4 regions of the Bacillus sp. ISL-39 genome follow, and region 4 is predicted to be linked to each of the others. Evidence: riboswitches for the same ligand, from Rfam matches in the RefSeq annotation. Region 4 holds a riboswitch; each other region holds the start of a gene.
The links. Region 4 has a riboswitch for S-adenosylmethionine ahead of J7E37_RS02775 (LLM class flavin-dependent oxidoreductase). Riboswitches for the same ligand answer to the same signal wherever they lie in the genome.

Region 1 (5,363 bases), on a different contig from region 4:
ACAAATGAGTTGAATGTATCCGTTTCAGTTTTTAAGTTTAATAGATAATAAGATGAGTATCATAGCCTTAGGGCCTGTGGTACTTTTTTTCGTAAAGATTGTTGTTAAAATCCTAAAGCCGATTTTAACGTAATATAAGGATCGGTAATAAGTTTGCGTGCTCTTTACCTCACAAAAGAGTCTACTTTGCGAGGAAAAATAGGTCATTCAATCATATTTGGTAGTCAATAGCAACAAAGTATGAGAAAAGAGCCTTATATGAAGAGCTATATGCAGCCGAAACTGCAGAAATGCTGCTGGGTCGAAATATTCGTGGAGTTTGCCGAATTGATCAAAAATTGGCAGGGATAATTAATAATTCGTCAATACCTTGCGTGGCGGGGAGAATTTGAGACACCTGAATGGCGAAAATTACGATGAAATAGGCCCACACGGTAAAATTACTTGAATTTGACATGCAGTATTGATTATATGAGTCTATAATTAAATACAAGATATAAGTATAGATTGAATAGATTGCTGTTCCTGGAACGGTACACTTTTGAGGCTGGATTTGATTTCATTTCATAAGGATACGATTAGTTGCATCAATAATAGATTAGAAGGTGAAGTTTTGAAGCAAAGAGATTTATTCTTAGCATTTTTTCGCGTGGGAATCCTTGGATATGGCGGCGGCCCGTCTTCGATTCCGCTTGTACATAAGGAAGTGGTTGAAAAATATAAATGGATGGATTCTGATGAATTCGGTGATGTTCTTGCTTTGGGAAATGCGCTGCCGGGTCCGATTGCCACAAAAATGGCGGGCTACATTGGCTATCGAGTAGGGGGATACCTTGGTATGATCAATGCCCTTGCAGCAACGATGATTCCAGCAATTATCCTGATGATCCTGCTGCTGACCGGTCTGAACTCATACAAAGATGAGCCTTGGGTGAAAGGAATGGCAGAGGCTGTTGTTCCAGTTGTTGCCGTCATGCTTGCTGTCCTGACATGGGATTTTATCAAGAAGTCAGGTAAATCAAACCTTGGTTGGGCGTGGACAGCTGTGGCGCTTATTGGCAGCCTGGTTCTTCTTCAATTCTTGAATCTGCATCCCGCTATTTTAATTTTTGTCTTGCTGCTCGGTGCCTTGCTGAAAAAAGACCCTGCAACATCTGAAAATAAACAAACAGGAGGGGAGCAGCAGTGATTTATTTCCATATATTTTTGGCCTTTTTTATTCCAGGGATTTTAGGATACGGCGGCGGCCCTGCCTCCATTCCATTAATCGAAAATGAAGTCGTTGACCGATATGGTTGGATGTCAGTCAATGAATTCAGTGAGGTGCTGGCAATGGGGAACGCCCTGCCTGGCCCGATTGCTACCAAGATGGCTGGGTATATCGGATATGCAGAAGGAGGAATCCTCGGAGCTATAGTTGGGGTATTTGCCACGGTAGCACCATCCCTAATCCTGATGATCAGCTTGCTCGGTTTGTTAATGAAGTTTAAAGATTCACCCCGTGTCAAAAGGCTGACAATCGTCGTCCGCCCTGTCATTGCCGTCCTTTTAGGAGTCATGACCTATGATTTCTTTTTCTCTTCCTATGAGGGGGTCGGGCTGATGCATACCATTCTGATTGGCGGAATCAGCTTCATCCTGATGGAAAAATTCAAAGTCCACCCTGCCTATGTCATCGCAGGATCCCTTGTTTACGGTGCCCTTGTTTTATCGTAAACAAGGGGTTTTCTTTTTCAAAAAATAATTCCTTACTCCTGCAGCCCTGTAAGCGGTAACATGAGAAAAACCTCAAAAAACTTTGTTGACAAATAAATCAGATAGACTTAATATTTCAATTATCGAAATTAATTAAATAAGTTACTTATCAAGAGAGACTGAGGGATTAGGCCCTATGACGTCCGGCAACCTCCTTTTGGGAAAGGTGCCACTTCCTGCAGAATGTTTTCATTCTGAAAGATAAGTCGTATAGATGTTTACGATGCCTCTTTCTTTGAATGAAAGAGGCTTTTTTATTTTTTAAAAACGGGGGTGCAAATCATGATTGAAGTGGAAAACCTGGTCAAGATTTATGAAACAAAAAAAGGGGCGGTTACAGGTGTTGACCAAGTTTCATTAAAAGTAGAAAAGGGAGAGATTTACGGTATTGTCGGATACAGCGGAGCCGGTAAAAGTTCTTTAATCCGATGCCTGAATCTTCTTGAAAAACCAACATCCGGAGAAATACATATTGATGGTCTGGAGCTAACTTCTTTGAACAAGAGTGAACTGAGGAAAGCGCGCCTGAAAATCGGGATGATCTTTCAGCACTTCCATCTTGTCAGCGCAAAGACAGTTAGTGAAAACATCGCCTTTGCGCTTAAAGCGGCCGGCACTCCGAAAGCGAAAATCAATGATAGAGTGACGGAGCTTCTTGATATGGTCGGCCTCACTGATAAAAGGGATGTCTATCCGGCACAATTGTCAGGCGGACAGAAACAGCGGGTCGGTATCGCCAGGGCGCTGGCGAACAATCCATCTGTGCTCTTATGTGATGAGGCTACTTCTGCTCTGGATCCAAGCACTACGAAATCAATCCTATCCTTACTTAAAAAGATTAATAGTGAATTGGGCATCACGATTGTCCTCATCACCCACGAGATGGAAGTCGTCAAGACCATCTGCGACAGGATGGCTGTTATGCAAGACGGGAAAATCATTGAAGAAGGAGAGGTGTATGAAGTCTTCGCGAATCCGAAACAAGCTCTCACAAGGGACTTTGTCAACGCCATCCTTCAATTCGAACTGCCGGAAAGATTGCTGAAGGAGCGTCGAGGAAAGCTGATCAAAATCTATTTCCAGGGTGAAATTGCCGAACAGGGAGTCATTTCTGATGTGTTCCAGACCTATAAGGTTCGCGGAAATATCCTGCATGGAAAGATTGAATATATTCAGGATATTCCATTGGGCATTTTCATTATGGAGATTTCGGGCGACCAGCTGGAGATTGACCGGGCGATTGCCTATATAGCGGCAAGGACTAAAAATCTGGAGGTGATTGATGATGCTGCTTGATAACCTGATTGCACTGCTGCCTGAATTGAATAAAGCGTTTTTTGAAACGATCTATATGGTCGGCATCTCCATCCTTGTCGCCATCATCGTTGGATTGCCAACAGGAGTCCTTCTTTTTGTCACTGACAAAGGACTGTTCCTGGAAAACCAGCTTTTTAAAAATATTGCCGGCTTCATCGTCAATATGATCCGTTCGGTTCCATTCATTATCTTGCTGATCGCCCTTCTCCCGCTTGCGAATTTAATTGCTGGCACGACAATTGGTCCGACAGCGGCATCTGTTTCATTGTCGGTCGCGGCAATTCCGTTTTTTGCGAGAATCGTAGAGCAAAGCTTTCGGGAAATTGATAAAGGAGTCATAGAGGCTGCCGTTGCAACTGGCGCGACTCCATGGATGATCATCAACGATGTACTGATACCTGAAGCGAAGCCTGGCATTGTCCAGGGGGTAACCATCACAATTATCAGCCTTGTTGCGTATTCGGCAATGGCCGGCATTGTCGGCGGAGGTGGAGTCGGTGACCTGGCGATCCGCTTTGGCTATTACCGATACGACAATACCATCATGATCACAACAGTCATTATCCTCATCTGCCTCGTCCAGCTGATCCAATTTGGCGGGGACAGGATTGCAAGATTAGTAGACAAAAGATAAATATTAGGGGGTTCTTTTAAAATGAAGAAATTATTATTGTTTGTACTGTTATTTTTATCAATCGGGCTGCTTGCCGCATGCGGCAGCGACTCAGCATCCAGCGGCGATGCGGAAGCAGACGCAAAACATGTGACATTCGGTGCGACATCCGGTCCATACAGCGATATGGTCACAAAGGGGATCAAGCCGCTCCTTGAGAAAAAAGGCTATGAAGTGAAAGTAGTCGAGTTCAGCGATTACATCCAGCCGAACCTGGCTTTGTCAAAAGGTGATCTAGATGCTAACCTGTTCCAGCACAAGGTTTATATGGAAAACTTCGCGAAAGAACATAAACTTGAGCTATCGGAAGTGATTGTCGTGCCAACCGCGCCAATGGGGATTTACTCAAAGAAATTCAATTCACTGGATGAAGTCGCAGACGGTTCTGCCATCGCGATTCCAAATGACCCAACAAATGCAGCGCGTGCCTTCCTGATCCTTGAGGACGCTGGATTAATCAAGCTTGATCCTGATGCTGACCCACTGACAGTTTCTGAGAAAGATGTAAAAGACAATGTCAAGAACTTGCAGTTCAAGCCGATTGAAGCAGCACAGCTTCCAAGAGCAGTAGAAAGCGTCGACCTATCAGCTGTACCAGGAAACTTTGCCCTTGCAGCAAAAATGAACCTGCTGGACGCGCTTCAGCTTGAAAACATGCCAGACCAATACCGTAACCGCGTGGTTATCAACACAAAAGACCAGGATGCCCAGTTTGCAAAGGACATCAAAGAAGTTGTAGAATCCGCTGAGTTTGAAGAAATCATCGATGAAGAGTTCAAAGGTTTCGGAAAGCCAGAGTGGATGAAGTAGGAAAGTCATAATAATGAAGTCCCGGCAGCCAAAGCTCCCGGGACTTTCCTTTTTTATAGCTTTCTCCCCTATAAATTGGTTAAAATATTGAAGAGACTCTTTTTAGGAAGACTCTTTTGTTCTTTTAATAGTAGAAATTTTTGGGCATAAATCAAACAGTAACAGAGGGAGATATATGGAAAAACGTGATAAGAGATCTAGACATTTAGCGGCTATTTCGCTGGCGATTATGGGAGCGGGGTTCCTTGCCGCGATTCCGTTTCAGGATTCATTGATCGGGAAATTGCTGATGGGCGGCTTTGAAGCTGGTCTTGTCGGGGGACTTGCGGACTGGTTTGCCGTTACGGCGCTATTCAGGCACCCGATGGGAATCCCGATTCCGCACACGGCACTTCTGCCGAAGAATCGTGATAAAGTAACGCGCGCGTTAATCAACATGCTTGAGAATGACTGGCTCACGAAAGAGAGCATCATGGAAAAGTTCAAGCAGATTCATATTCTTGATAAAATTTTCGAAACGGTTGAGAAGGAACTGCATTCTGAGTCTGTTAAGAAAAGCATCCAATCATTCAGTCTGGATGTTGTGGGGAAAATAGACATCGAAAGATTTGCACCGACGATCGAACAAGAAATCAAAGGCTTCCTGCTATCAGCAGACTCTTCCGATTTTTTACAAAAAGCCTCAAGCCATATACTGGCAAAGGAATATGACTCGGCTGCTTTTGACTATGTACTCCAGGAGACGGAAAAATGGGCGTCTCAGGATGAAGCGAAACTGGTTCTTGGCAAACTGGGAAAGCAGGCGATC
Region 2 (5,363 bases), on a different contig from region 4:
GGAAGACCTTCGCATTGTGCTCGTCAATTTTTTCACCGAGCATTTCCGCATATCTTGTTGCTGCAAGCGGAAGGAAAGGTGAACCAAAGCAAGTCGAGAACGTTGCCTGCGGTGAAGTGATCCCGCGCTCAGTTCCAGCGAGCTTTGATGTATATCCGCTCAAGAAATGGTACATTGCCTGTTCCTTCGTCAGCCTGGCGATTGGAGGCAAGACTCCGAAAGCATCAGCAGTCAGGAAGACGATCGCGTTCGGATGACCGGCAATGCTAGGGTCTACGATGTTATCGATTGCCTGGATCGGATAAGCTGCACGAGTGTTTTCAGTCAGGCTGCCGTCATCATAATCCGCAACTCGGGTCTCATCATCGACCACGACATTTTCAAGAACAGATCCGAAGCGGATTGCATCATAAATCTGCGGTTCTTTTTCCTTCGATAAGTTGATGCACTTCGCGTAGCAGCCGCCTTCGATGTTGAAGACACCGTTAGCTGACCAGCCATGCTCATCATCACCAATCAGGCGGCGATTGTTATCAGCTGACAGAGTTGTTTTTCCGGTTCCGGACAAGCCGAAGAACAATGCAACATCTCCTTCGCGTCCCACATTTGCAGAGCAGTGCATGGAAAGGATGCCGTTTTCAGGAAGCAGGTAGTTCATCACGGAGAAAATCGATTTCTTCATTTCGCCCGCATATTCTGTTCCGCCGATCAACACGACGCGCTGTTCAAAGGAAACGATGATGAATGTCTCGGAATTCGTTCCATCAACCTCTGGATCCGCTTTGAAAGTCGGTGCAGATATGACCGTGAATTCAGATTCATGGTCTGCAAGCTCTTCCTCAGTTGGACGGATGAACAATTGATGTGCGAAAAGGTTGTGCCAGGCGTATTCGTTGATGACCTGGATCGGAAGGCGGTATTTCTTGTCAGCGCCAGCGAATCCTTTGAATACAAAAACTTCTTCTTTTTCTTTAAGGAAATTCAATACCTTATTATATAGCTTTGTAAAAGATTCCTCGGAAATCGGCTGGTTGACAGAACCCCAGTCAATTTTATCCTTCACTGACTCTTCTTCGACAATGAATTTATCTTTAGGTGAACGGCCAGTATATTTACCAGTAGTCGCTCTGACTGCACCAGTTGAAGTCAGGAGCCCTTCGTTCCGGTTCAGGACCTTTTCAACAAGCTGGGGAACGGATAACTGCACCTGTACATTGCTTCCTTTTAATAATGCTGAAAGTTCATTTGATATTCCTACAACATTCATCGGAGAATACCTTCCTTTTTTAAAAGATTAATAATTTGTAAGTGTTTACATCTCGTTATTAGTATAACACATTGGTTCAATTAATCTATACTAATGATTCGGAAAATTACCTTGTACCTCACTTGCGTTATATAATTCTTTCTTTATATAGTCAAGCAAAAAGGGTTCATTTAAGTACCTTTTTATTATACAAAAAAACTTTCAACAACAATCGACAAAATTACCGAGAAAATCATTGACATGCAATTATAGTTTCGATATGATTTGTCCTTGAACGGATACTCTCTTATCCCGAGCTGGTGGAGGGACAGGCCCAATGAAACCCAGCAACCTGCAAACGTGAAAAAACAGCCTTTGGAATGCTGATCTTTTTCCGGGCAAAGGTGCTAACCTGACGCAAGGGAACTGCCCTTGAACGATAAGAGCGAAAGGCGCGGATTTAAGCAAAAACCTTTCCTCGTAAATGGAGAGGTTTTTTATATTGCTTTTTTCTGTCCGATGCATGGAAATGCTGCTGGACTGCCTTCTTAGGTGTCATTGCTCCCGTGGGTGAAATTAGGAAAAAAAGACATTCACCATGAATCCTAAACAAATTTTTCTAATAAAAACTCAGCGTTTATTTCATACTACATAGGGAATGAGTACCGTATCAACCCGGGGTCTGTATTGGGACAGCCTCGATCAATTTTTATAAATAAGGGAGGAACTCAGATGTCAAACAAACGCCGTTTGTTCACTTCTGAATCAGTAACAGAAGGCCATCCGGATAAAATCTGCGACCAGATTTCTGACGCGATTTTGGATGCGATCCTTGCAAAAGATGCTAATGCACGTGTTGCTGCTGAAACATCAGTTACAACAGGACTTGTACTTGTTGCAGGGGAAATCACTACATCTACATACGTAGACATTCCGAAAATCGTTCGTGAAACAGTCAAGGAAATTGGCTATACTCGCGCGAAGTACGGTTTCGACTCTGAAACATGCGCTGTATTGACTTCAATTGACGAGCAGTCTGCTGACATCGCAATGGGTGTTGACCAGGCGCTTGAAGCACGTGAAGGCCAAATGTCCGATGCAGAAATCGAAGCAATCGGAGCAGGAGACCAGGGCTTAATGTTCGGGTTTGCCTGCAACGAAACGAAAGAGCTAATGCCGCTTCCGATTTCATTGGCACATAAGATTTCCCGCCGCCTGACTGAAGTGCGCAAGGAAGAAATCCTTCCATACCTTCGTCCAGACGGAAAAACTCAGGTAACAGTAGAGTACGATGAGAACGACAAGCCAGTCCGCATCGATACAATTGTTATCTCCACTCAGCACCACCCGGAAGTTTCGCTCGAGCAAATCCAGCGCAACCTTAAAGAACATGTCATCAAGCCTGTTGTACCAGCGGAATTGATCGACGAAAACACAAAATACTTCATCAATCCAACTGGCCGTTTCGTAATCGGCGGACCACAGGGTGATGCAGGTCTTACTGGCCGCAAGATCATCGTAGATACTTACGGCGGATACGCTCGCCATGGCGGAGGCGCATTCTCTGGTAAGGATCCTACAAAAGTTGACCGTTCAGCTGCATACGCTGCACGTTACGTTGCGAAGAACATTGTAGCTGCCGGCCTTGCTGAAAAAGTTGAAGTTCAGCTTGCATACGCAATCGGTGTTGCTCGTCCGGTATCCATCTCAATCGATACTTTCGGAACAGGCAAAGTAAGCGAAGATGTATTGATCGACGTTGTAGAAAGCAACTTCGACCTTCGTCCTGCTGGAATCATCAATATGCTTGACCTGCGCAAGCCAATTTACAAGCAGACAGCTGCTTATGGACACTTTGGCCGTTCTGACGTTGACCTTCCATGGGAGCGTACAGACAAGGCAGAGACGCTTCGCACCCAAGCACTAGATAAATAAAAAAGTACAAAGGGAGTTGCATAGGAATATGTAACTCCCTTTATTATTTGCCGTCTAATCAGGGAACACTCAAAAACTCGCCTGGTTTGCACCTGGTTCAAAAGGTGTAAAATAGAGTATTACCTTAAATTTCCCTTAGATTTTACTGCAAAAATTTTGCGTTTAATGATAGTATTAGATGGTATGTTTTTAGAAAGATGCATTTCTTTAGGTTCTTTGTTATAAAAATCGCGCCTTGAGCGGAAATCAGCGCAAAACTAAATTTTTTCTGAAATGAAAAACTAAATTTTTTCTGAAATGGAGAAGGTGAAGTACATAATGTGTGGTTTTATCGGTTGTGTACATGAGAATGCACAGGAATTCAGCGGATATAATAAGCAGCTGTTTAAAAATATGAATAATATCATTACCCATCGCGGGCCTGATGATGATGGATATTTCTATGATGAGCATATCCAATTCGGCTTCCGCCGTCTGAGCATCATCGACCTTGAGGCTGGCCATCAGCCCTTGACCTATGAAAATGAGCGTTACTGGATCATTTTCAACGGGGAAATCTACAACTATCTTGAGCTTCGTGAAGAGTTGATTGAAGAAGGGCTTAGCTTCGAAACTCACTCGGATACTGAAGTCATCATTGCTCTATACAGCCATCTTAAAGAGCAGGCTGTCGACAAGCTGCGCGGAATGTTCGCGTTTGTCATCTGGGATAAGCAGGAGCAGGTTCTTTACGGTGCCCGTGACCATTTTGGCATCAAGCCATTTTTCTACTTTGAAGATGGCGACCGCACGTTCTTTGGTTCTGAGAAAAAGAGTATCCTGCTTGCACTGGAAAACGATGTCCTTGATTACAAGGCTCTCCAGCATTATTTGACATATCAGTTCGTACCAGAGCCGAATACAATGTCCGAAGGCATTTACAAGCTTGAACCGGGGCATTATTTTACAAAGAAAATCGGTTCACCGATGGAAATCAAGCGTTACTGGAAAGCGAGCTTTTCGCCAATCCACAAAACGGAGGATGAATTCACGAAGGAGATCAGGGACGTCCTGTTTGAATCCGTAAAAATCCACATGCGCAGTGATGTGCCGGTTGGATCATTCCTTTCTGGCGGAATTGATTCTTCGATCATCGCGTCGATTGCGAAGCAGTACCATCCTGGAATCAAGACATTCTCTGTTGGTTTTGAACAGAATGGCTTCAGCGAAATTGACGTCGCGAAGGAAACAGCCGATCGACTCGGTGTCGAAAACATCAGCTATGTAATCAGTCCGCAGGAATACATGGATGAACTGCCGAAAATCATGTGGCATATGGATGACCCGCTTGCCGACCCGGCAGCGATCCCTTTGTATTTTGTTGCCCGTGAAGCACGGAAGCATGTAACGGTTGTCCTTTCAGGTGAAGGAGCGGATGAACTGTTCGGCGGATACAATATCTACCGTGAACCGCAGGATCTTGAGATGTTCAAAAAAATCCCACAGGCAGGGAAGGTCATGCTAAAAGGCATCGCGAAAATGATGCCAGAGGGAATGAAGGGGAAAAGCTTCATTGAACGCGGCGTGACGCCAATGGAAGAACGTTATATCGGAAATGCGAAGATGTTCACTGAAAAAGAGAAGAGCGAGCTGCTGCACGTATATAACGGCCAATACGATTACAGGGATATCACGAAACCTCTTTACAGGGAGAGCAGAGGATATGACCCGGTTGATACGATGCAATATATCGACATTCATACATGGATGCGCGGCGACATTTTATTAAAAGCTGATAAAATGACGATGGCTCATTCACTGGAGCTTCGTGTTCCGTTCCTGGATAAGATTGTTTTCGAAACAGCTTCGAAGATTCCTACAAGCCTGAAGACGGCTAATAATACAACGAAGTATATCTTACGTAAAGCGGCTGAAGGTGTGGTTCCTGAGCATGTGTTAACCCGCAAGAAGCTGGGCTTCCCGGTGCCGATCCGCCACTGGCTGAAGAATGAAATGAATGAATGGGCAAAGAATATCATCAAGGAAAGCAACACAGAGCATCTCATCAATAAGTCATACCTTTTGAAGCTGCTGGATGACCACTGCCAGAACAAGGCGGATAACAGCCGCAAAATCTGGACGGTATTGATGTTCATGATGTGGCATGATGTGTATGTCGAAAAAAAATACTCCTACCAAAAGG
Region 3 (5,363 bases), on a different contig from region 4:
GACTCCATATAAGGTGCGGAACGTAAATTTCAATCCCATTCTCCGATATCCGATATATAGGAAAGGAAGGTTAAACACTAACAGGAATATACTCATCGAGATGTTCGTCAGTTCCGCTGCGATGATTGACAGCCCGATGACCCCTCCGTCAAGGATCGCGTTAGGAACAAGGAACAGATCGAGCCCGAATGCCGCGATAACCGCGCCGATTGTGATCGTCACAAGCTGTGTGACCTCTTTGATTATTCTTTTTTTCTTCGTTGTTGCCACTAAAGATCAAACCCTTTTCTATTAAGAATGTTTTCGCATTGATTGTTGCTTTTCGTTATTAATCTATCAACCGCATATTGGCTAGCTTCAAGGGGCCCTTTTCTAGCAGCTCCTTAACTGAAAATGCATAAGAAAACGTAAATATTCATAACCTGATTTTTACGTTTGACTATGAAAGCAACAAAGTTTACGAAAAGAGACTCTATAAAAACTCTACTATTAATTAGTAATGTATGTACTATACTTATTGTATCAAACATTAAAGCTAGCTGGTATTTTTTCATTATATATCCATGATTAGTAAAACCGGTAAATGGGGTAATGAGAAGGGGGAAGTTATTTGAAATTACGGAGGGGCTTTTTTTGGCTAACAATACTCAAGCTAAACATAAATCAAATAATCAGTCAGATTCAAAAAATAAGAAGAATCATCAGACTGGTAAAAATAAGAGAAAGTCATATATGAGAACTAACCCTAAGCCGCAGGAGAATGAGGAAAACAGACTGAAGCGGGCTGATGAAAGAAATCAAAAGCATGATGGCAATAAAGGAAGCGAAAATGGGAAGCCATCACATCAATCAAAAAAAGAAAAGGGCAACTCTTCTTCAAATCATTCAAAAAACGATAAAAGCAGGTCTTCCACCCAACAGGCCGGCAATGGCAATGGAAAGGCATCTTCCAATCAATCCAAGAATGGTAAAGAAAATGGCAAACCAGCCTCAAAACAATCGATAAACGGCAATGGTAATAAGGGTGGGAATGAAGGCGGCAAGAATTCATCAAACAAAAATCCTGATTCAGGAGCGAAAACTTCAGAAGATCAAGAAGTAAAGCATAAAGAGCAATCCGGCAAGTTCGAGACGGCCTTTAACAGGATTCACAAAGCGCTGAAGGAAATGGTAAAGGGAACGGACAGCGATGCGTTCGTGGAACTGCTGTACTCTGGGTATAAAAATCATTCATTGGTTCGTAAATATAAAAGTGAACTGCATCAGTTTGCGAAGCTCCGCAATGCGATTGTCCATGAGCGGGTGAACGCAGATTATTATATTGCCGAGCCGCATATCGAGGTGGTCGAACGGATTGAGGAGATCGCAAGGGAGTTTGAGAAGCCGCAGACGGCACTATCAATCGCGACCAGCCCGGTGTTTTACTATTACGAGGATGCCTATCTTAAAGATGTTCTAAAGGTGATCAATAAGTTTGATTTTACACGATTCCCTGTCTACGACAAGGATGATAAGTATGTTGCCTTGCTGACTTCAACGGAAATCATCCAGTGGCTGGCGAAGCATTTTTCCGACAGTGTGGTCCATTTCGAGGATGTCCGTGTAAAAGAGCTTTTGACGAAGGGGAAAAATTACTTTGTGACCTTTGTGGATGAGGCTGCATCACTTTATCATATTGAAGAATTATTCGAGCGATACCATACAAGAGGCAAGAAACTGCAGGCAGTCATCATTACGGAAACGGGAGACCGCCACGGGAAGCCAATTGGAGTGATAACGCCGTGGGACTTGCTTGACAGCGATCCGGAAGATTGAGCAGCCAATCTTCCAGCTGTCTCCAGCGTGAATCCAGTGTTTTCAGTGTGTGAACTGTCATTGACGATAAACCAGGGATGCTGATATACTTCAGCTATCTAAACTATTTTTAAAACCGAAATAACTCTTATCAAGAGCGGCGGAGGGACAGGCCCTGTGAAGCCCGGCAACCATCGTTTAAAATGAAAGGTGCTAATTCCTGAAGATTGCAGTCTGAAGATAAGTGAGGCTGACTGTAACCTCTCCTTATTTGGAGAGGTTTTTTATGATTATTTTTTCCATACTACAAATTCTAAAAGCAGGTGACCAAATGGCGAAAAAATTTGAAACGGAAGTACTTCATTCCATACATAAGAAGCAAACAGGAATTAAGAGCAAGGCGACACCGATTTATCAGACATCAGCATTTACCTTTAATGACCTTGATGAGCTTGAGGGCTTTTATCAGGGAGAGGGAAATTATTTATATTCAAGAGTTGGAAATCCGAATACGGATGAACTTGGTCAATCCTTAGCGGCACTTGAACTTGCGGAAGACGGGGCAGCAGCTTCCTCTGGTTTGGCTGCGATTTTAGCTGGTGTCCTGGCAGTGGTGAAGAATGGCGATCATATTGTTGCGGCTGATGATGTTTACGGCGGCAGTTTTCATATGCTGAAAGCTGAATTGGAGCGCTTTGGAATCGAAACAACGTTTGTCTCGTTTGCAGACCTAGAAAATGTAGAGCAGGCCATCAAATCCAATACGAAACTTCTTTACACAGAGTCCATCACAAATCCGCTCCTCCGTGTTGAAAAATTGGAGGACGTCATTGCGCTGGCTAAGAAAAGAAATCTTACTGTATTAGTTGATAATACGTTCGCTACACCGCTTTATGTCCGCCCGTTATTGCTAGGAGCCGATCTTGTCGTCCACAGTGCCACGAAATACATCGGAGGCCACAGTGATGTTACCTCTGGTGTTATCGTTGGCAAGAAGGTATTGATAGCAGAAGCGCGCGCAAGAATCGTGAATCTTGGTGCGAACCTCAGCCCGTTTGAAGCGTGGCTGACTTGCAGAGGGTTGAAGACCCTTGCTTTAAGAATGAAAGCTCAATCGGAAAATGCCAGGTTGCTGGCTGACAGTCTGAAGGAACATCAGAATGTTTCAAAGGTATATTATCCATTTTCAGAAGGTGAAAAAGGTTTTGGTGCCATCGTAACAATTGAACTGGCAGAACACGTGGATACAGACAGGTTTTTGAAATCGCTTGGTTGGATAAAGATTGTGCCTACACTTGCGGGAGTTGAAACGACTGTCTCCCATCCGCTGAAAACCTCCCATCGCGCGCTGCCTCCAAAGGCTCAGGCAGAGCTTGGCATTACGTATCGACTAGTCAGGATTTCAGTGGGAATCGAGAATAGCCAGGATATAATCGAGCAATTTGAAGCTGCACTGACTGAGGCTGGAAATTAAAAAATTTCGGGTTGCTTCGAATTTAACTAAAAAAGTCTCTTTGGTTTATCATATCAGCAGTTAATCGTTCGACATAAGGTTTACGCCTCCTGTGTGTGGGTATTTTTATAGGGACTACTCGTCTAAAGGAGGCTTTTAATATGTTTGAACATGAAAAACATCTTGTTGGAGTATATGATAACGAGCAAGACGCAATCCAGGCTGTTGAGGACCTGAAAAGACAGGGATACTCAACCGATGACATTTCTGTAATCAGTAAAAACGAAGATGAGGTTCACGATGTAAACGAAGCTACCGGTACAAAGACTGAGGAAGGTCTTGCTGCAGGAGCGGCAACAGGCGGCGTATTAGGCGGCCTTACTGGATTATTGGCAGGCATCGGCGCACTTGCGATCCCTGGAATCGGTCCAATCGTAGCTGCGGGCCCAATCGCTGCGACACTTACTGGCGCTGCAGTAGGCGCAGGTGCAGGCGGTTTGGCTGGAGCACTGATCGGAATGGGTATTCCGGAAGATGAAGCAGAACGCTACGAAGGCTATGTAAAAGAAGGTAAGATTCTCGTTGTTGTCGAGCGCGACGAAAACAGAGTTGGCCTGAATGATCGTACTACAGCGATTGATGGCACTAGGACTGGAAACCCAGTTGATGCACCGCTGACTTCGGACAACCCTGCCAACACTCGTTTTGATAACACACGCGACTTTTAATAACCATGCCATATAAAAAGGCTGCCAGATCATTCTGGCAGCCTTTTGGCATCCTACGACTTACTCTTTCTCTCCGTATCCAATAAATCGATCCGACTGGCGTCATCGTAATTGAAAGCGGATGTGATGAAGAACATCAACATGCCGCCGATTATACCGAGACAAATGACAAAACCAATGGTCATCACCCAAAGATAGCCCATAATTCGCATTCCTCCCTTGATTAATCTATATGCAACGTGCTTGTGATGTTTTCTTATAAAAAAATAATAAAGTATAATTTCTTGGATTATTCTCATCCTATCAGGTGAGGAGGATGGAAAATGTTCAAGAAAATAATATTAGCTCTGCTTTTAATGGTAATAGCCATCCCGACTGTTTCGTTTGCCCAGCAAGTCCACACAGTACGGCCCGGGGACACTCTATGGAAAATTTCAGTCAGGTACCAGGTTGGACTTTCCGAAATCATCGCCGCCAACCCGCAGTTTAAAAATCCAAATTTGATTTATCCTGGCCAGAGGGTGAATATCCCTACAATAAGAGCAACAAAGAGTATCGAAAGCCAGGTAATCCAGCTTACAAACCAGGAGCGCGCCAAGAATGGCCTGAAGCCACTTGCTGCTGACTGGCAGCTCTCCAGGGTCGCCAGATATAAATCAGCAGATATGAGAGACAAAAATTATTTCTCCCATACCAGTCCCACATTCGGCAGTCCCTTCACGATGATGAAGAGCTTCGGAATCAATTACCGAAGTGCTGCCGAAAACATTGCAGCCGGCCAAAGAACACCAAATGAAGTGGTCCAATCATGGATGAACAGTCCTGGGCACCGGAAGAACATCCTTAGCCCTGCGTACACCCATATTGGTGTCGGGCATGTAACCGGCGGCAACTATGGTCACTATTGGACGCAAATGTTTATTGCAAAATAAATAGTACGAATGGAAATAACCCGGTTAATGGAGACCGGGTTATTTTTTTGGTTGCCCCAGAATTGAATGGTCCGGTATCAAGCTAAGCCTCAGGTCCTAGTGCAAAATCAAGCTCAGGCACGTTATTGAATTTTTGCCAGAAAGGTAAGATGTAATCATAAGAGATAAGGAGGAATTGAACATGAAAAAATTTGGTTTACTGGTTGCCGGTTCCATTGCAGCCATGGTGCTGATTTCAAACCTTGGCCCGCTCGTCGGACTTGGGGTCAGCCTGCTGGTGCTCTACTTCGTCGTCAAACAATTTTTAAAGACAGATTCAACTGCCGCAAAGATCGGCTGGGGAGTCGCCGGCTTCGTCATCTTGATGGCGACAGCTTCTAACGTCCCGGCTATCCTGGGAATCGCAGCTGCTTATGTCCTGTACCTTGTATACAAGAACTGGGATAAAAAAGAGGA
Region 4 (5,363 bases):
CGTAAGGGATACAGTCGAGATGGTCATGTCCAAATTGACGCCGAAGCAGGCAGTGATTTTTATCCTGAAGGAAGCATTTCGTTTTCAATCACGTGAAATTGCCGAACTGCTGGACTCAACAGAAATGGCGGTTAAAGCAGCACTTCATCGTGCAAGGAAAAGGCTTGAGAGGGAAGGCGGCCTGCGTGAAGTGGATCAGGAACTGAATGACGAGGAAGAAAAGCTGCTGTCAGACCTGCTTTGCGAATCTCTTCAGTCTGAGGATCCGACTGTGCTGCTTGAAAATATCCAGGAGATTCCGGCACTTGCTCCTTGTTCACCGGAAATGTCTCTGCACTCCCGTTCACCTCTCTCTACTTTCAAAATGGCTGCGTAAGCAGGAAAGGGAGGACCAAAGTGAGTACAATTCCTTATGTCATAGAACAATCCAACCGTGGAGAGCGTTCATACGATATTTATTCAAGGCTTTTAAAAGACAGGATCATCATGCTTGGAGATGAAATCAATGACCAGGTGGCAAACAGCGTTATTGCTCAGCTTCTGTTTCTTGAAGCAGATAATCCTGAAAAGGATATCTCCATCTATATTAATAGTCCTGGAGGTTCAACCACAGCAGGCTTCGCGATTTTTGATACGATGGAATACATCAAGCCCGATATCAGCACAATCTGTATCGGAATGGCCGCATCGTTTGGAGCCATGCTGCTGCTTGCCGGTACAAAAGGGAAACGATTTGCATTGCCAAACAGTGAAATCATGATTCATCAGCCGCTGGGCGGTGCAAGGGGCCAGGCGACGGAAATTGAGATCTCAGCCAAAAGAATCCTTAAGCTGCGTGATCATGTGAACAAAATTATATCCGAGAGAACAGGCCAGCCAGTGGAAAAAATCGCAAAGGATACAGACAGGGATTATTTCATGAGTGCCCAAGAAGCACTCGAATATGGGATTATCGACAAAATCATCACACGAGAATAGTGGAGAGCTGCCCTGGGCAGCTCTTTTTGTGTTTTAACATCGATATTCGCAAATCTAACCTATCCGGTTACCCGAAATCCCAACTGGTATTAAATTGTTGGTAACAGGTATTAAAAGGCTTTCAATCAATGTTAAAAAAAATCAAACTGACATTAAAAATCACCACCAACTGGAATTATCCGCAATAAAAGCTTAATCAGTTGCAAGTTAAGGTGGATAGCAGCTCATATTATTTTTTTCTAGAACTGATCAAACGAAAATGCTATAATCGAATTTATATTTTAAAAATTCAGATGAATCAACCTCGACGAAAACATCATGAATGAATGAACAGTAAAGGGGAATGTCCATGAAAATCTACGGATCAGAAAAGATTAGAAAAATGACATCCAGTATTTTTCAGGAAGTGGTTGACCGTAAGCAGGCGGCCTTGATGAACGGGAAAGATGTGATCGACCTGAGTATTGGAAGCCCGGATTTTGGACCGCCTTCTTTTGTCATGGAGGAGCTTGCTAAATATTCGATGAATCCAGGGAAATATGGGTACACGCTTAAGGGAATTAGTGAATTTAACGAGGCGGTAAAATACTTTTACCATCAGCGTTATTCGGTTGAACTGGAAGCTGGAAGTGAAGTCCTGCAGCTAATGGGCTCGCAGGATGGGCTTGCGCATCTTGCTACAGCCATCATTGATCCTGGTGATTATGTACTTGTTCCAGATCCAGGTTACCCGATCTATGAAGCGAGTGTTACCATCGCAGGCGGCACTATTTATCCTATGCCTTTACTGGAAGAGAATAAATTCCTGCCGCAGCTTAATGAGATTCCTCTTGAAATTTTACAAAAAACAAAAATGGTGATCTTGAGCTATCCTGGAAATCCTGTCACTGCACTTGCTGACACCAGCTTTTTTGAACAGGTGATCGAATTCGCCAACGTACATAATATCCTAGTCGTACATGACTTCGCCTATTCTGAATTGATTTACGATCATAACCCGCAAATCAGTTTCTTATCCGTCCCTGGTGCAAAGGAAGTTGGAGTAGAGTTCAATTCACTCTCAAAGACTTTCAATATGGCAGGCTGCCGTATTGGATATGTAGCAGGAAATTCACAGGTCATCGATATTCTTGCTTCCTTTAAATCACATATCGATTACGGCATCTTTTACCCAATCCAAAAAGCAGCGATTGCCGCACTTACTTCTGATTATTCTTTCCTGAAGGATCAGCTAAAGCAGTATGAAGCACGGCGGGATGCTTTGGTATCTGGTTTTCGGGACAGCGGATGGGAAGTGGCTAATTCTCCGGCAACGATGTTTGTGTGGGCTAAAATTCCTGCCGGCTGGAAATCCCGCGATTTTGCCTTCAAGCTAATTGAGGAAGAAGGGATTGCCGTCGTTCCTGGTGATGCTTTTGGCAAACAAGGCGAAGGGTATGTCAGGATCGCTATGGTTCAGCCTCCAGAAAGACTAATAGAGGCATCTCGGAGGGTAAATAAATTTCTGTCAGGATTTCCGATAGAAATATAAAAATATTTCGATAAACGAATTGACTTTTGTTTGAATTTAGAATATTATCACTTTATTAAACTAAAATTTAATACATGATGTCTTCTTATCAAGAGAGGTGGAGGGAAAGGCCCTGCGAAACCTCGGCAACAGGTTCTGAAAGAATACTGTGCCAATTCCTGCGGACAATTTTGTCTGAAAGATGAGAAGAGAGTATTCTATGGCTCTCTTCTTAAAGAAGGGAGCTTTTTGTGTTTAGGAGGCTTAATTTTAAGTCTCTAATGTTTTTCCTGTAAAACCAACTTATCGGGTTGGTTAAGTTGAGTTTAAATGAGCAGAGGAGAGATTGTGATGAAGTATGGATTTTGGCTGCCGATATTTGGCGGATGGCTAAGGAATGTAGAGGATGAAAACATGCCGCCTACCTTTGATTATGCAAAGCAGGTGATTCAGTCAGCAGAAGAGTGGGGCTACTCAACTACTTTGATCGCCGAATTGTATCTTAATGATATCAAAGGCCCGGAGCATGACTCCCTAGAAGCCTGGACAACAGCTGCTGCTTTGGCTTCTGTGACTGAAAAAATCGAGATCATGGCTGCTGTTAGGCCGGGTTTCCACAATCCTGCAATCACAGCAAAGATGGCGGCAAACATAGACCAAATCAGCAACGGGCGATTTACCCTCAATGTCGTTTCTGCCTGGTGGGAGGAAGAAGCGCGTCAGTACGGCGGGATCTTTACCGAACATGATGAAAGATATGAGCGGACTACGGAGTTCATTGATGTACTCAAGGGACTATGGAGTGAAGATAGCTTCTCTTATGAAGGGAAGTTTTATCAGCTGAAGGATACGAAGCTGTTCCCGAAACCAGTCCAGCGGCCAAATCCGATTCTTTATGCCGGCGGGGAAAGTCCAAAGGGAAAACAGACTATTGTTGAAAAATGCGATGCCTATGTCATGCATGGCGGAACAGTAGAAGAAATTGAACAGAAAATAACCGATATGAAAGACCGCAGAGCTGCTACGTCAAATCCAGGACTGTCAGAGTTCGGAATGGCTGCCTATGTCATTTGCCGCGATACCGAAAAAGAAGCATTTGCAGAATTGGAACGGATCACGACTGTAAAAGAATCAAGTGCCTATGCGGGCTTTAAGGACTTTACAAGCAAATCCCAGCTTGAACAGCAAATTCAGCTTCAGGATTACTCGGTATCAAACCGTGGACTGAGGCCAAATTTAGTAGGGACACCAGAACAAATCGCCGAGCGGATATTGCAGTATGAAGATGCCGGTTTAGGATTGCTATTACTGCAATTCTCTCCGCAGCTCGAAGAAATGGAACGTTTCGCAAAACAAGTAATGCCGCTTGTTGAGGCAAAAAGAAAGCAAGCGATTGTATAATCTACATTAAACTAAGGGGAGGAAGAAATAATGAGCAAAGTATACATCATCCATGAAAATAGTGAATGGACCATTCATTTAACAAAGAGGCTTGAGGAGCTGGGGATTCCTTTTGAGGAATGGCATCTGGACGAAGGCCTGCTGGATTTATCGAAGGAACCGCCAGAAGGTATTTTTTACAGCAGGATGAGCGCTTCCTCTCACACAAGAGGCCATCGCTTCGCCCCTGAATATACAGCGCAGGTTCTATCGTGGCTGGAGAACAACGGCAGGAAGGTATACAACGGATCCCGGGCGCTGGAACTGGAAGTAAGCAAGGTCAAGCAATACCTCGAGCTGGCCAAGCATGGAGTAGAAACTCCGAGGACAATTGCGACTGTCGGGAAAAAACAGCTATTGGATGCTGCGAAGGAATTTGACGGGAAGGCATTTATCACGAAGCATAATCGAGCAGGAAAAGGTCTTGGGGTCCAGCTGTTTCAATCAATCGAAGCACTGAAGGCATATGTTGACGGACCTTCTTTTGAAGAACCGGTTGATGGTGTGACACTGATTCAGGAATATATCCAGTCCCCGGAGGGCTATATTACCAGATGCGAGTTTGTCGGCGGCCAGTTTGCTTATGCAGTGAAAGTCGATACTTCGGAAGGTTTTGAATTATGCCCGGCTGATGCATGCCAGATTGGAGACCTGTTCTGCCCGGTAGGTGAAGAGGTTGAAGAAAAGCCGAAATTCCAGGTAATTGAAGGCTTTAATGATCCCATTATTGAAAAATATAAAAGAGTACTTGAATCAAATAATATTCATGTTGCCGGAATTGAATTCATCAGAAACGAGGCAGGGGAAATCTTCACTTACGATATCAATACAAATACGAATTACAATCCCGATGCAGAGGCAAAGGCAGGAAAATTTGGCATGCTTGAGCTGGCAAAGTTTTTAAGAGAAAAGCTGGCTGCCGAGTACGGGGCTGTGACAAGATAAGCAGGGATTTCCCCTGCTTTTTTTGTTTTTTCTGAGGTAAAATGTGATAATCTATCTTGATTGGAAGTATCTTCAGTGTCCTGGCGGTGGGCTTTGGAGCAAACGTTTGGAACAATAAGAAATAATGTTTGGTTAGTTTTTGAGTATTTGGGTAAATTTTGAAACTTTTCCAGCGTTCTTCCGTATTAAAAGGTAAAGGGGGAGAAAAGATGAAAAAGTTATCATTTATTCTTATAATCCTAATACTATTGCTTTTCGGCTGCCAGCAAAAACAAAATGGAGCGCTCGATACTAGTAAACTCGAGAAAGTGGAACAAACCGGGAATGCCACCGAGGAACAGTTGAAAAGAATACCGATCTTATATAATGTACCATCCTTGAAAGTAGGCTTAGATGCATTGCCATTTGAAGTATACCCGCCTAAGGAACTTCCTTTTGACGGTATGCCGCTGAAAATGACCATTGAGGATTTCAAGCACGATGGGAAAGA

Region 1: another riboswitch for S-adenosylmethionine. It lies ahead of J7E37_RS09550 (methionine ABC transporter ATP-binding protein); the one in region 4 lies ahead of J7E37_RS02775 (LLM class flavin-dependent oxidoreductase).
Region 2: another riboswitch for S-adenosylmethionine. It lies ahead of metK (methionine adenosyltransferase); the one in region 4 lies ahead of J7E37_RS02775 (LLM class flavin-dependent oxidoreductase).
Region 3: another riboswitch for S-adenosylmethionine. It lies ahead of J7E37_RS07375 (trans-sulfuration enzyme family protein); the one in region 4 lies ahead of J7E37_RS02775 (LLM class flavin-dependent oxidoreductase).

Annotation. Positions count from the first base shown of each region.
Region 1 covers NZ_JAGGQM010000009.1:92,945-98,307, forward strand. The annotation lists gene J7E37_RS09535 (methyl-accepting chemotaxis protein) at 1-48, shown strand, start outside; gene J7E37_RS09540 (chromate transporter) at 614-1,189, shown strand; gene J7E37_RS09545 (chromate transporter) at 1,186-1,716, shown strand; SAM riboswitch class I at 1,859-1,963, shown strand; gene J7E37_RS09550 (methionine ABC transporter ATP-binding protein) at 2,038-3,051, shown strand; gene J7E37_RS09555 (methionine ABC transporter permease) at 3,041-3,706, shown strand; gene J7E37_RS09560 (MetQ/NlpA family ABC transporter substrate-binding protein) at 3,728-4,555, shown strand; gene J7E37_RS09565 (DUF445 domain-containing protein) at 4,731-5,363, shown strand, end outside.
Region 2 covers NZ_JAGGQM010000011.1:6,691-12,053, forward strand. The annotation lists gene pckA (phosphoenolpyruvate carboxykinase (ATP)) at 1-1,267, opposite strand, end outside; SAM riboswitch class I at 1,551-1,692, shown strand; gene metK (methionine adenosyltransferase) at 1,979-3,181, shown strand; gene asnB (asparagine synthase (glutamine-hydrolyzing)) at 3,500-5,363, shown strand, end outside.
Region 3 covers NZ_JAGGQM010000005.1:263,689-269,051, reverse strand. The annotation lists gene J7E37_RS07385 (YitT family protein) at 1-270, opposite strand, end outside; gene J7E37_RS22025 (CBS domain-containing protein) at 634-1,815, shown strand; SAM riboswitch class I at 1,940-2,041, shown strand; gene J7E37_RS07375 (trans-sulfuration enzyme family protein) at 2,126-3,268, shown strand; gene J7E37_RS07370 (YflT domain-containing protein) at 3,409-3,975, shown strand; gene safA (SafA/ExsA family spore coat assembly protein) at 4,299-4,907, shown strand; gene J7E37_RS07360 (lmo0954 family membrane protein) at 5,089-5,363, shown strand, end outside.
Region 4 covers NZ_JAGGQM010000002.1:220,081-225,443, reverse strand. The annotation lists gene J7E37_RS02790 (sigma-70 family RNA polymerase sigma factor) at 1-376, shown strand, start outside; gene clpP (ATP-dependent Clp endopeptidase proteolytic subunit ClpP) at 397-978, shown strand; gene J7E37_RS02780 (LL-diaminopimelate aminotransferase) at 1,328-2,509, shown strand; SAM riboswitch class I at 2,592-2,697, shown strand; gene J7E37_RS02775 (LLM class flavin-dependent oxidoreductase) at 2,840-3,889, shown strand; gene J7E37_RS02770 (ATP-grasp domain-containing protein) at 3,920-4,873, shown strand; gene J7E37_RS02765 (hypothetical protein) at 5,083-5,363, shown strand, end outside.